Regions from separate parts of the Streptomyces sp. MGP-BFMKR1 genome, predicted to be linked through region 1. Evidence: riboswitches for the same ligand, from Rfam matches in the RefSeq annotation. Region 1 holds a riboswitch; the other holds the start of a gene.

Region 1 (6,124 bases):
TACCAGCCCAGACTGCTGTCCGTACCCGAGTTGTACATGCTCACCCTGTGGCTGCACCGCGACACGACCGCCGCGGTCGACGCCGGCAACCCGGAGCCGACCGACCTGCTGGTGCCGCTCGCCCCCGCGCCGCCCGGCATCGCGCCCAACCTGCCGCACCGGGTCTCCGACCTGTTGCCCATGCTGACACTCCGCATCACCCCCGGCCCCCTGCTGGGATCGCCCGCCTGACGCTACGGAACGAGCCCGTTGCGCCCCGCGACGCCCCAGGTCGCGGGGCGCGCGGCATCCTGCTCGCCAACGCGCGTTCCCCCCAAAGGACTAGTGCATGCCGACTACCAGGAACCACCCGTCGGGATGATGCGCCGCACGACAACCATCCCGACGGGTGACGCGTCTTCCACCAGAGAGAAGCGCTGCCGCTAAATGCCTGCGAAATCACGCCCGCAGGACAAGACTGAGACCAACCAACAGTTACGGGGGGCGGCAATGGATACCGCACCGAGCCGCAGGACAGCTACCACGTCACAGCGAAAGATTCCTTCCATGTGCCAGCACCAACCACCGTGCCCGACAGCCGAATCCGCTGACCGGGAGGCGGCCCACCTCGTGGCCCACCATCCCGAACAGGGCTGGAGCCTGCTGTGCAACGGGGTCCTGCTCTTCGAGGACACCGGGGAGCTGCTGCCGGACGGCCAGGTCATCGACCCGCACCGGCCGCTGAGCACCGAGCACGTCGTCACCGCCGCCTGACCCCGCCCGCGCCCCGCGGGCACCGACAGGCGAGCACACCGTCGCCGTACGGCAGGAGCCGCGAACGCGCGGTGGACCGTACGGCGGCGCACTCCAGCACCACGCGGGCACGAGCACCGCACACGCGGCACGAACGAGCACAGCACCAAGCACGCAGCACGAAACACCAGGGGCCGGCCCGGCGTCACCGCCGAACCGGCCCCCTCGCATGTCCGTCGTGCGTCAGTCGTGCGGACGCACCACGCCGGGCCGCCTAGCTCTCGTAGCTCTCCGGGGGCGGGCACGAGCAGACCAGGTTGCGGTCACCGAACGCGCCGTCCACCCGGCGCACCGGCGGCCAGTACTTGTCCGAGGCCGCCACGCCAGCCGGGAACACGGCCTCGTCCCTGCTGTACGGGTGGTCCCAGTCGCCACCGACCGTGGCCGCCGTGTGCGGGGCGTTGCGCAGCGGGTTGTCCTCGGCCGACCACTCGCCGGAGCCCACCTTGGCGATCTCCGCACGGATGGCGATCATCGCCTCACAGAAGCGGTCGAGCTCGGGCAGGTCCTCGCTCTCCGTCGGCTCGATCATGAGCGTGCCGGCGACCGGGAACGACATCGTCGGCGCGTGGAAGCCGTAGTCGATCAGCCGCTTGGCGACGTCGTCCACGGTGACGCCCGTCTCCTTGGTGAGCCCGCGCAGGTCGATGATGCACTCGTGCGCCACCAGCCCGGCCGGGCCGGTGTACAGCACCGGGTAGTGCGGTTCGAGCCGCTTGGCGATGTAGTTGGCGCTGAGCACCGCGACCTGGGTGGCGCGGCGCAGCCCCTCGCCACCCATCAGGCGCACGTACGCCCAGGAGATGGGCAGGATGCCGGCCGAACCCCAGGGCGCGGCGGAGACCGGGCCCACGCCGGTCTCGGGACCGGCCTCGGGCTGGAGCGGGTGGTTGGGCAGGAACGGCGCCAGGTGCGCCCGCACGCCGATCGGGCCCACGCCGGGGCCGCCGCCGCCGTGCGGGATGCAGAACGTCTTGTGCAGGTTCAGGTGCGAGACGTCGCCGCCGAAGCGGCCCGGCTTGGCCAGGCCGACCAGCGCGTTGAGGTTGGCGCCGTCCACGTACACCTGGCCGCCGGCGTCGTGCACCGCGGCGCAGATGTCGCTGATGTGCTCCTCGAACACGCCGTGCGTGGACGGGTAGGTGACCATGAGCACGGCCAACTCGTCGCCGTGCTTCTCGATCTTGGCGCGCAGGTCCGCCGCGTCGACCTCGCCGTCGTCGCCGGTCTTGACGACGACGACCTTCATGCCGGCCATCACGGCGCTCGCGGCGTTGGTGCCGTGCGCGGAGGAGGGGATGAGGCACACGGTGCGCTGCTCGTCGCCGTTGGCCCGGTGGTAGGCGCGCACGGCCAGCAGGCCGGCCAGCTCGCCCTGTGATCCGGCGTTGGGCTGGAGCGAGACCTTGTCGTAGCCGGTGACCTCGGCGAGCCGGTCCTCCAGCTCCCTGATCAGCGTGAGGTAGCCCTGCGCCTGCTCGATGGGCGCGAACGGGTGCAGTCCGCCGAACTCCGGCCAGGTCACCGGCTCCATCTCGGTGGTCGCGTTCAGCTTCATGGTGCAGGAGCCGAGCGGGATCATGCCGCGGTCCAGCGCGTAGTCGCGGTCGGCGAGCCTGCGCAGGTAGCGCAGCATCGCGGTCTCGGAGCGGTGCTGGTGGAAGACGGGGTGGGTGAGGTAGTCGCTGGTCCGCAGCAGCGACTGCGGCAGCGCGTCGGCCACGGCGGCGTCCAGCGCCTCCACGTCGGCGTTGACGCCGAACGCGCCCCACACGGCGGCGAGCTGCGCGCGACCTGTGGTCTCGTCACAGGCGATGCCGACCAGGTCGGCGTCGACGAGCCGCAGGTTGACGCCGGCCTCGCGCGCGGCGGCCACGACCTCGCCGGCCCGACCCGGAACCCGCGCGGTCAGCGTGTCGAAGTACGTCTCGTGTACGACCTCCACCCCGCCGGCCCGCAGCCCCTCGGCGAGCACGGTGGCGTAGCGGTGCGTACGGCGCGCGATGGCGGCCAGGCCCTGGGGGCCGTGGTAGACGGCGTACATGCCGGCCATCACGGCGAGCAGGACCTGCGCGGTGCAGATGTTGCTGGTGGCCTTCTCGCGCCGGATGTGCTGCTCACGGGTCTGCAGCGCCAGCCGGTACGCCTTGTTGCCGTCCGCGTCCACGGAGACGCCGACCAGTCGGCCCGGCAGGCTACGGGCGAACTTGTCGTCGACGGCCATGAACCCGGCGTGCGGGCCACCGAAGCCCAGCGGCACGCCGAAGCGCTGCGTGCTGCCGACAGCGATGTCGGCGCCGAGCTCGCCGGGCGAGGTCAGCAGCGTGAGGGCGAGCAGGTCGGCGGCGACCGTGACGACGGCGCCGAGCTCGTGGGCCCGCTCGATGACGGCGCGCGGGTCGCGCAGGGCGCCGGAGGCTCCGGGGTACTGGAGGAGGACGCCGAAGACGCCGCGCTCGGCGATCTCGTCCGGGATGCCGTCCGAGAGGTCGGCGACGACGACCTCGACGCCGGTCGGTTCGGCCCGGGTCTGGATGACGGCGATGGTCTGCGGCAGGCAGTCCGCGTCAACGAGGAAGACGCCCTGCTTGACCTTGCCGACCCGGCGGGCGAGCGCCATGGCCTCGGCGGCGGCGGTGCCCTCGTCCAGCAGGGAGGCGCTCGCCGTGGGCAGCCCGGACAGGTCGGACACCACGGTCTGGAAGTTCAGCAGCGCCTCGAGGCGGCCCTGCGAGATCTCGGGCTGGTACGGCGTGTACGCGGTGTACCAGGACGGGTTCTCCATCACGTTGCGCAGGATCACCGGCGGGGTGAACGTGCCGTGGTACCCGAGGCCGATCATGGGCGTGACGACCTCGTTGCGGTCGGCCAGCTCGCGCAACTCGGCGAGCACCTCCGCCTCGGTCCTGGCGTCGGGCAACCGCAACGACTCGGCGCTCCTGATCACGTCGGGCACGGCTGCCTCGGTCAGCTCGTCGAGCGAGCCGAAGCCGACCTGGGCGAGCATCTTGGCCTGCGCCTCGCGGTCGGGCCCGATGTGGCGCTCGTCGAAGGGCGTGCCGCGTTCCAACTCGGTCAGGGAGATGCGGTGTGCGGTCATCTACGGGGGCCTCCTGGTCAAGCGACCTTGGGGGGCACCAAGGCGCTGGTGCCCGTACGGCCTCCCCCTCTGTCATCTCAACCTGAGAGCTTCACCGGCTCGCGCAGCGATCCGGCTTTCACCGTCGGTGAGGAAGGGCTCCGGCATGTTGCCCGTGACCCGCCCTGCTTTCCAGAGTGACCTCGTCCGTACGGTACGTGTGCCTGAGAGATTCCGGGGAGGATTTGCTCCTTCGGCGCCCCCGCCAGCTTGCGACGGAGAGCTCTCCCGCACGGGGTCAACAGCCGTCTGCCAGCCTACCAGCGGCGATGTCGGCCAGCCCCTCAAGTGGCCGATGTGCGGGATCTGGCCTTACGTAGGTGTCATGGGGGCAGGCATGACCTTGTTGGAGGTGATGGACGGTGCACACGGACACCGACCCGCGGCAGTTGATAGGCCGCAAGGCGTTCGACCGCAACGGCACGAAGATCGGCACGGTGGACGAGGTCTATCTCGATGACGCGACGGGCGAACCCGAGTGGGCAGCCGTGCGCACCGGCTTGTTCGGGCGCGATGTCTTCGTCCCGCTGGAGCCGAGCGAGGTGGTCGACGAGACGCTGCGCATCCCGTTCGACCGCGCGTTGATCAAGGGCGCCCCCGACCTCGGTGTCGGCCGGCACCTCTCGCCCGAGCAGGAGGTCCAGCTCTACCGGCACTACGGGCTCGACACCTCGCGGCGCGACGGCCCCACCCCTCCCCCGGACACCGGGTTCGGACGCATCGCCGGCGCCGAGGAGAGGCCGCGCGGCTCAGCCCACGACGGCTGACCCGCCGGCGCCGGCCGCCACCTCGCCACCGGCCCCGACGTCCATGGCAGGGAGGCCGGCCGTCGGCGCCCCGGACGGTGTCTCCGGGCGTACCAACGGCAGGGGCTCGGCAGGGGTGAGGGCCGGATCGTCGACGGCGAACGTCCGCACGCGGCCCGGCGCCGACCAGGGCTGCTCGAACCGCACGGTCACCCGCCCCACGCCGCTGCCCTGCACCCAGCCCGGGCCGTACTCCGCGTGCACCACGTCGTGTCCCGGCAGCCAGTGTCGGGGAAGCTCGGCCGACGGCTCGGATATGGGGCTCAGTGGGGCGCTCTCCGCTCCCGGCGCCGGCCCGTGGTCTGGCGCTTCCGCAGCCTCCTCCTGGGCCCGCTGGGCCTCTTCCAGCGCCTCGCGCTCCATGGCGGCCTGGGCGAAGAGGTCCTCCTGCGTGTAGTCGGCCAGGCCGGTGACGCCGACGCCGAGGAGTCGCACGCCCTCGCTCGTCTCCACGCCGTCGATGAGCCGCCGCGCGGCCTCCCGCACCACCGAGGGGTCGTCCGTGGGCCCGCGCAGCGTCTCGGAGCGGGTCAGCGTCGAGAAGTCGTAGCGCCGGACCTTCACCACGACCGTGCGCCCCGACCTGCCCGCCTCCCGCAGCCGCTCCACGCACCGGTCCGCGAGCCGGGCCACCTCGAACTGCACCCGCGAGCGATCGGTGAGGTCCTCGTCGAACGTGTCCTCCACGGACACCGACTTGGTGTCCCGGTCGGCGACGACCGGACGCTCGTCCCGCCCGCTGGCCAGCGCGAACAGCGAGGCGCCGTGGGCCTTGCCGAGCAGCCGCACCAGCTCGGCCTCCCCGGCCTCCGCCGACTCCGCCACGGTGTGGATGCCGGCGCGCCGCAGCGCCTCGGCCGTCGCCGGCCCGACCCCGGGAATGGCCCGCACCGACATCGGCCCGAGCAGCGCCATCTCGGTGCCCGGCTCGATCACCACCAGGCCGTCGGGCTTGGCCTGCTCGGAGGCGATCTTGGCGAGCATCTTGGAGCCGGCGAGCCCGACCGATCCGGAGAGCCCGGTCGCGGCGGCGATGTCGCGGCGCAGCCGCTCCCCCACCGCGCGGGCCGCCTCCAAGCGGGGCTCCACGCCGCCGGCCTCGAGATCGACGAACGCCTCGTCCAGACTGAGCGGCTCCACCAGCGGCGACAGTCTTGCCAACAGACCCATCACCACGTCGCTGACCTGCCGGTACAGCGAGAAGCGCGGCGTGAGGTAGGCGGCGTTGGGGCACAGCCGGCGGGCCTGCGCCATGGCCATGGCCGAGTGCACCCCGAAGACCCGCGCCTCGTACGAGGCCGTGGAGACGACGCCGCGCGGCCCAAGCCCCCCGACGATCACCGGTTTCCCACGCAAGCTGGGCTTGGCTGCCTGCTCCGCCGCAGCG
Region 2 (6,124 bases), 1.7 Mb from region 1:
GAACCCGATGTCGGCCAGCGCCCCGGCCGCCGCGCGGTCCAGCAGGACCGCCGAGGCGCACCCGGGCGGCGGGGTCCCCGCGAGCGCCTCCGCGCGCAGCCGGCCGACCGCGGCGCGGTGGCGGCCGAACGCGTACGGGGAGACCCCGCGGCCCCGCGCCGCCTGCCCGGCCAGGGCCAGGCGCGGCGGCACGTCGAGCAGGACCAGGTGGAGGGCGACGCCGCGCCGGCGTGCGCTGCGGGCCAGCCAGCGGCGTACCCACGGCATGGTGCCGCAGTCGTGGACGACGACGCTGTCGCCGGAGCGCACAGCCCGGCGCAACCCCGCGTAGTGCGCCAGGCGCACCAGCGGCCGGTAGGCGGGGTAGGCCAGCCACGGTGGCATCCGGCGTTCCCAGCGGTCCCTGGCGTCCTGCGAGTCGACCCGCCGCACCGGCCGGCCCTGCGCGTCACGGGTCGGCACCACGCGACGGATCAGGGTGCTCTTGCCGCTGCCCGGCAGCCCGGAGACGACGACCAGGTCGCCGGCGACGTAGCGCAGCTCGCGCACCCTGGCCGGCGCCGCGACCGCCGGTGCCGCGACCGCCGGTTCGGCGACCGCCGTGGGCGGTGCTGACGGGGCCGGCGGGACGGCCGGGGCCGCCGGTCGCGGTGGGGCGCCGCCGGCGCGTGCCTGCGGGAGGTGGCCACGGCCGTCGGACGCGCGCGAGGCCGGGTCGCCGGCGGGCTCCGGGGGCGTGGGGCTACTGGCGGGCTCCTCACCGGGCGGGTCCCCGGCGCGCCGTGCGTCGCCCGGATGGTCGGCCGAGAGGTGCTCGGCGGTGGAGTGGTCGGCGGAGAGGTGCTCCCTCGCGAGACGGTCGGATAATTCCGTCGGCGTCGCGCCCAGCCGCGTGCGGGCCCGGTCCGCCGGCTGGGCGTGGACCCGCCCGCCCGCGCGCAGGTCGCGGACCCGGGGGCCGCGGCCCGGCCGCACCAACTCCCCCGCCGTCCGCGCCCGCTGCCTGGCCGGCGCGGGTGGCGTGGGCGGCGCAGGTGGCGCAGGTGGCGTGGGTGCAGCGGCTGGCGTGGGTGGAGCGGCTGGCGCGGTCACTTGAGGTGTTCCTGACTGTCCCGCCTGCGTGCCCTGACCCTGCAACGTGATCGTCCTCCCCGAGCTGACGGCGGCGGTCACCACGGTCCGTGTCCACCGAGTGTAAAGAAGAGGTAATACGCCCCACCGGAGATTTGGGTGCCGGACCGGGGGTCCATCGCTCGCCTGTCCGTGTCATGATGTGCGCGCAACTGCATACTGGCCGCTCGAATCCATGCGGGAGAGTTCCCGGACCAGCGATGATCCTCTCGATCAGCCGCCCGGGGCGCCGAAGGAGCAAGTCCTCCCTTGAATCTCTCAGGCCCCGATACCGCGTGGATGAGGCAGATCTGAAAAGCGAGCCGTTCGCGCGGCTCCACCCAAGGTGCAAGCCTGCCCCGCTCCGCGGGGGGTCAAGGCGAACCTCTCAGGTTCCGATGACAGATGGGGAGGATGTCTTCGCCAGCCCTGCCCACCCCTTGGGAGCCCGCACCGATGAGCAGCCTGCCCGATTCTCCGCGCCGCACCGCACTCGACGCGACCCATCGCGCGCTCGGCGCCACCATGACCGACTTCGCGGGCTGGGACATGCCGCTGCGGTACGGCAGTGAGCGCGAGGAGCACCTCGCCGTCCGCACCCGCGCCGGCCTGTTCGACCTCTCCCACATGGGCGAGATCACGCTGACCGGCCCGCAGGCCGCCGAGGCGCTCGACTTCGCCCTCGTCGGCAACCTGTCGTCGGTGGCCGTCGGCCGCGCCCGCTACACCATGATCTGCGACGCCGACGGCGGCATCCTGGACGACCTGATCGTCTACCGGCTGGCCGACCAGACGTACCTGGTGGTCGCCAACGCCTCCAACGCGCAGACCGTGCTCGACGCGCTGACCGAGCGCGCCGCCGGCTTCGACACCGCCGTCCGGGACGACCGCGACGACTACGCGCTGCTGGCCGTCCAGGGCCCCGAGTCCTCCGGCATCCTGAAGTCGCTGACCGACGCCGACCTGGACGGGCTCAAGTACTACGCGGGCCTGCCCGGCACCGTCGCCGGCGTGCAGGCGCTGATCGCCCGTACCGGGTACACCGGCGAGGACGGCTTCGAGCTGTTCGTCGCCCCGGGCGACGCCGAGACCCTGTGGCAGGCGCTGACCGAGGCAGGCGCCCCGGTCGGGCTGATCCCCTGCGGGCTCTCCTGCCGCGACACGCTGCGCCTTGAGGCGGGCATGCCGCTGTACGGCAACGAGCTGACCACCGCGACCACGCCCTTCGACGCCGGGCTCGGCCGCGTGGTGAAGTTCGAGAAGACGACCAACGGGGGCCGCTTCGTCGGCCGCGAGCCGCTGGAGGGGGCGGCCAAGCGGGCCGCCGAGGCCCCGCCGCGCAAGCTGGTCGGACTGGTCGCCACGGGCCGTCGGGTGCCGCGCGCCGGGTTCTCCGTCGTGGCCGCCGACGGCACGGTGATCGGCGAGGTGACCTCCGGCGCCCCGTCGCCCACCCTCGGCAAGCCGATCGCCATGGCCTACGTGGACGCGGAGCACGCCGCTCCGGGCACCGAGGGCGTGGCCGTGGACATCCGCGGGACGCACGAGCCGTACGAGGTCGTCGCGCTCCCCTTCTACAAGCGCGAGCGCTAGCCGCTCCACCAGCACGAGCGCCAGCCGCCGCTCCGGTCCCACCCGACCGAGGCGTCCGTTTGGTTCCCGTTCGGAACCTCGGCGGCGTTTGTCCGTTCCATCGTTTTCCCGCCCCCTTGCACGACCACGCCATCGCGTACAGGAGAATCAGGTCATGAGCAACCCCCAGCAGCTTCGCTACAGCAAGGAGCACGAGTGGCTGTCGGCCGCCGCGGACGGCGTGTCGACGGTCGGCATCACCGAGCACGCCGCGGGCGCGCTCGGCGATGTCGTCTTCGTCCAGCTCCCGGAGGTCGGCGCCGAGGTCACCGCGGGCGAACCCTGCGGTGAGCTGGAGTCGACCAAGTCGGTCAGCGACCTGTACGCGCCGGTAACCGGTGAGATCACCGAGGTCAACCAGGACGTCGTGGACGACCCGTCGCTGGTGAACACGGCCCCCTTCGAGGGCGGCTGGCTGTTCAAGGTGAAGATCTCGGACGAGCCGGACGACCTGCTCTCCGCCGACGAGTACACGGCCTTCACCGAAAGCTGAGCAATCTTCCACGTGACCCTGACGACTCTGATCTGATCGGGATGCCGATGTCGCCTTTCAACAGTTCCCTCCACGAGTTCGACCCGGACGTCGCCGCCGCCGTCGACGCCGAGCTCCACCGCCAGCAGTCCACCCTGGAGATGATCGCGTCGGAGAACTTCGCTCCGGTCGCCGTCCTGGAGGCCCAGGGCTCGGTCCTCACCAACAAGTACGCCGAGGGCTACCCGGGCCGCCGCTACTACGGCGGCTGCGAGCACGTGGACGTCATCGAGCAGATCGCCATCGACCGCATCAAGGCGCTGTTCGGCGCCGAGGCGGCCAACGTGCAGCCGCACTCGGGCGCCCAGGCCAACGCCGCCGCGATGTTCGCGCTGCTCAAGCCCGGCGACACGATCATGGGCCTGAACCTCGCGCACGGCGGGCACCTGACCCACGGCATGAAGATCAACTTCTCCGGCAAGCTCTACAACGTGGTCGCCTACCACGTGGACGAGCAGACCGGTCAGGTCGACATGGACGAGGTCCAGCGGCTGGCCAAGGAGCACCGCCCGAAGCTGATCGTGGCCGGCTGGTCCGCGTACCCGCGCCAGCTCGACTTCGCGGCCTTCCGCCGGGTGGCCGACGAGGTCGGCGCGTACCTGATGGTGGACATGGCGCACTTCGCCGGCCTGGTCGCCGCGGGTCTGCACCCCTCGCCGGTGCCGCACGCGCACGTGGTGACCACCACCACGCACAAGACGCTCGGCGGCCCGCGCGGCGGCGTGATCCTGTCCACGGCCGAACTCGCCAAGAAGATCAACTCGGCGGTCTTCCCCGGTCAGCAGGGTGGTCCGCTGGAGCACGTGATCGCGGCGAAGGCCGTCGCCTTCAAGATGGCGGCCTCGGAGGAGTTCAAGGAGCGCCAGCAGCGCACGCTTGAGGGCTCGCGCATCCTGGCCGAGCGGCTGTCCCAGGCCGATGTGGCCGAGGCGGGCGTGGCCGTGCTGTCCGGCGGCACGGACGTGCACCTGGTCCTGGTGGACCTGCGCAACTCCGAGCTGGACGGCCAGCAGGCGGAGGACCGGCTGCACGAGGTCGGCATCACCGTCAACCGCAACGCCATCCCGAACGACCCGCGCCCCCCGATGGTCACCTCGGGCCTGCGGATCGGCACCCCGGCGCTGGCCACCCGCGGCTTCACGACCGAGGACTTCCGCGAGGTCGCCGACGTCATCGCGCAGGCGCTCAAGCCGGTCTACGACGCCGAGGCGCTGCGCGGTCGGGTGAGCGCGCTGGCCGCGAAGCACCCGCTGTACTCCACGCTGTAACCCCTCGGCTGGGCGCCTTTCCCGGGGCACCGCGCACACTGGTAGTGGGCCGGTGCCCCGTCCCGCGCCCGGGCGGGGGTCGATCACCGTCCGGGCGTGGCCGGGCGCACCACCCGCCGGCCCGCCCGGCCCGTACCTCACGACAACCGCATCCGGCGCCGCACCGCGGCAGCCACCCCGCCCGCCCCACCCGGGGCCGGCGGCTCCCCCTCTCCCGTACCCACCCCCCAACGCCGCCCCGGGCCCCTCACTCCCAAGCCCCATGGGCGCGCAACCCCGGCCCGCACCGCCAGCCTCTCTCCCTTCGCACTCCGAACCGCCCACACCGAGCAGACAAAGGGGTCAGCCACCGTGGCCATCTCCGTATTCGATCTCTTCTCCATCGGCATCGGTCCCTCCAGCTCCCACACCGTCGGCCCGATGCGCGCCGCCCGCATGTTCGTGCGCCGACTGAAGAACGAGGGCCTGCTGGCCCACACCACCGCCGTACGGGCCGAACTCTTCGGCTCGCTGGGCGCCACCGGACACGGCCACGGCACGCCCAAGGCGGTGCTGCTCGGACTCGAGGGCTACTCGCCGAAGACCGTGGACGTGGAGCGCGCCGACGAGGAGGTCCAGCGCATCCGCCAGACGAAGCGGCTGCGGCTGCTCGGCGCGGAGATCGGCACCGACCACGAGATCGACTTCGACGAGCCGAACGAGCTGATCCTGCACCGCCGCCGCTCGCTGCCCTACCACGCCAACGGCATGACGCTCTTCGCATACGACGCGGAGGGGGTGCCGCTCCTGGAGAAGACGTACTACTCGGTCGGCGGCGGCTTCGTCGTGGACGAGGACGCGGTCGGCGAGGACCGGATCAAGCTGGACGACACGGTGCTCACGCACCCCTTCCGGACCGGCGACGAGTTGCTGCGGCTCTCCCGGGAGACGGGCCTGTCCATCTCGGGTCTCATGCTGGAGAACGAGAAGGCGTGGCGCACCGAGGAGGAGATCCGCGCGGGCCTGCTGGAGATCTGGCGGGTGATGCAGGCGTGCGTGGCGCGCGGCATGGCCCGCGAGGGCATCCTGCCCGGCGGCCTCAAGGTCCGCCGCCGGGCCGCGACGGCCGCCCGCGCGCTGCGCGCCGAGGGCGACCCGGCCGCGCACGCGATGGAGTGGGTCACGCTGTACGCGATGGCGGTCAACGAGGAGAACGCGGCCGGTGGCCGCGTGGTGACCGCCCCGACCAACGGCGCGGCCGGCATCATCCCCGCCGTCCTGCACTACTACGTCAACTTCGTGGCCAAGGACTCGACGGAGAGCGAGCAGGAGGACGGCATCGTCCGCTTCCTGCTCGCGGCCGGCGCGATCGGCATGCTGTTCAAGGAGAACGCGTCCATCTCCGGCGCCGAGGTCGGCTGCCAGGGCGAGGTGGGCTCGGCCTGCTCGATGGCGGCCGGCGGCCTGGCCGAGGTGCTCGGCGGCTCCACGGAGCAGGTGGAGAACGCGGCCGAGATCGGCATGGAGCACAACCTCGGCCTGACCTGCGACCCGGTCGGCGGCCTGGTGCAGATCCCGTGCATCGAGCGCAACGGCATGGCCT

The links. A riboswitch is a leader RNA that binds a small molecule or an ion and turns the genes downstream of it on or off. The one in region 1 is predicted to bind glycine.
Region 2: linked by a shared signal. The riboswitch ahead of gcvT (glycine cleavage system aminomethyltransferase GcvT) and the one ahead of gcvP (aminomethyl-transferring glycine dehydrogenase) in region 1 are both predicted to bind glycine.

The regions. Positions count from the first base shown of each region.
Region 1 covers NZ_CM173408.1:581,198-587,321, forward strand. The annotation lists gene AC3CHW_RS02015 (hypothetical protein) at 1-231, shown strand, start outside; gene AC3CHW_RS02020 (DUF5999 family protein) at 547-753, shown strand; gene gcvP (aminomethyl-transferring glycine dehydrogenase) at 1,007-3,892, opposite strand; glycine riboswitch at 4,074-4,172, opposite strand; gene AC3CHW_RS02030 (PRC-barrel domain-containing protein) at 4,294-4,698, shown strand; gene AC3CHW_RS02035 (DNA polymerase IV) at 4,681-6,124, opposite strand, start outside.
Region 2 covers NZ_CM173408.1:2,330,299-2,336,422, forward strand. The annotation lists gene AC3CHW_RS08600 (AAA family ATPase) at 1-975, opposite strand, end outside; glycine riboswitch at 1,300-1,415, shown strand; gene gcvT (glycine cleavage system aminomethyltransferase GcvT) at 1,567-2,703, shown strand; gene gcvH (glycine cleavage system protein GcvH) at 2,858-3,235, shown strand; gene glyA (serine hydroxymethyltransferase) at 3,283-4,542, shown strand; gene AC3CHW_RS08620 (L-serine ammonia-lyase) at 4,894-6,124, shown strand, end outside.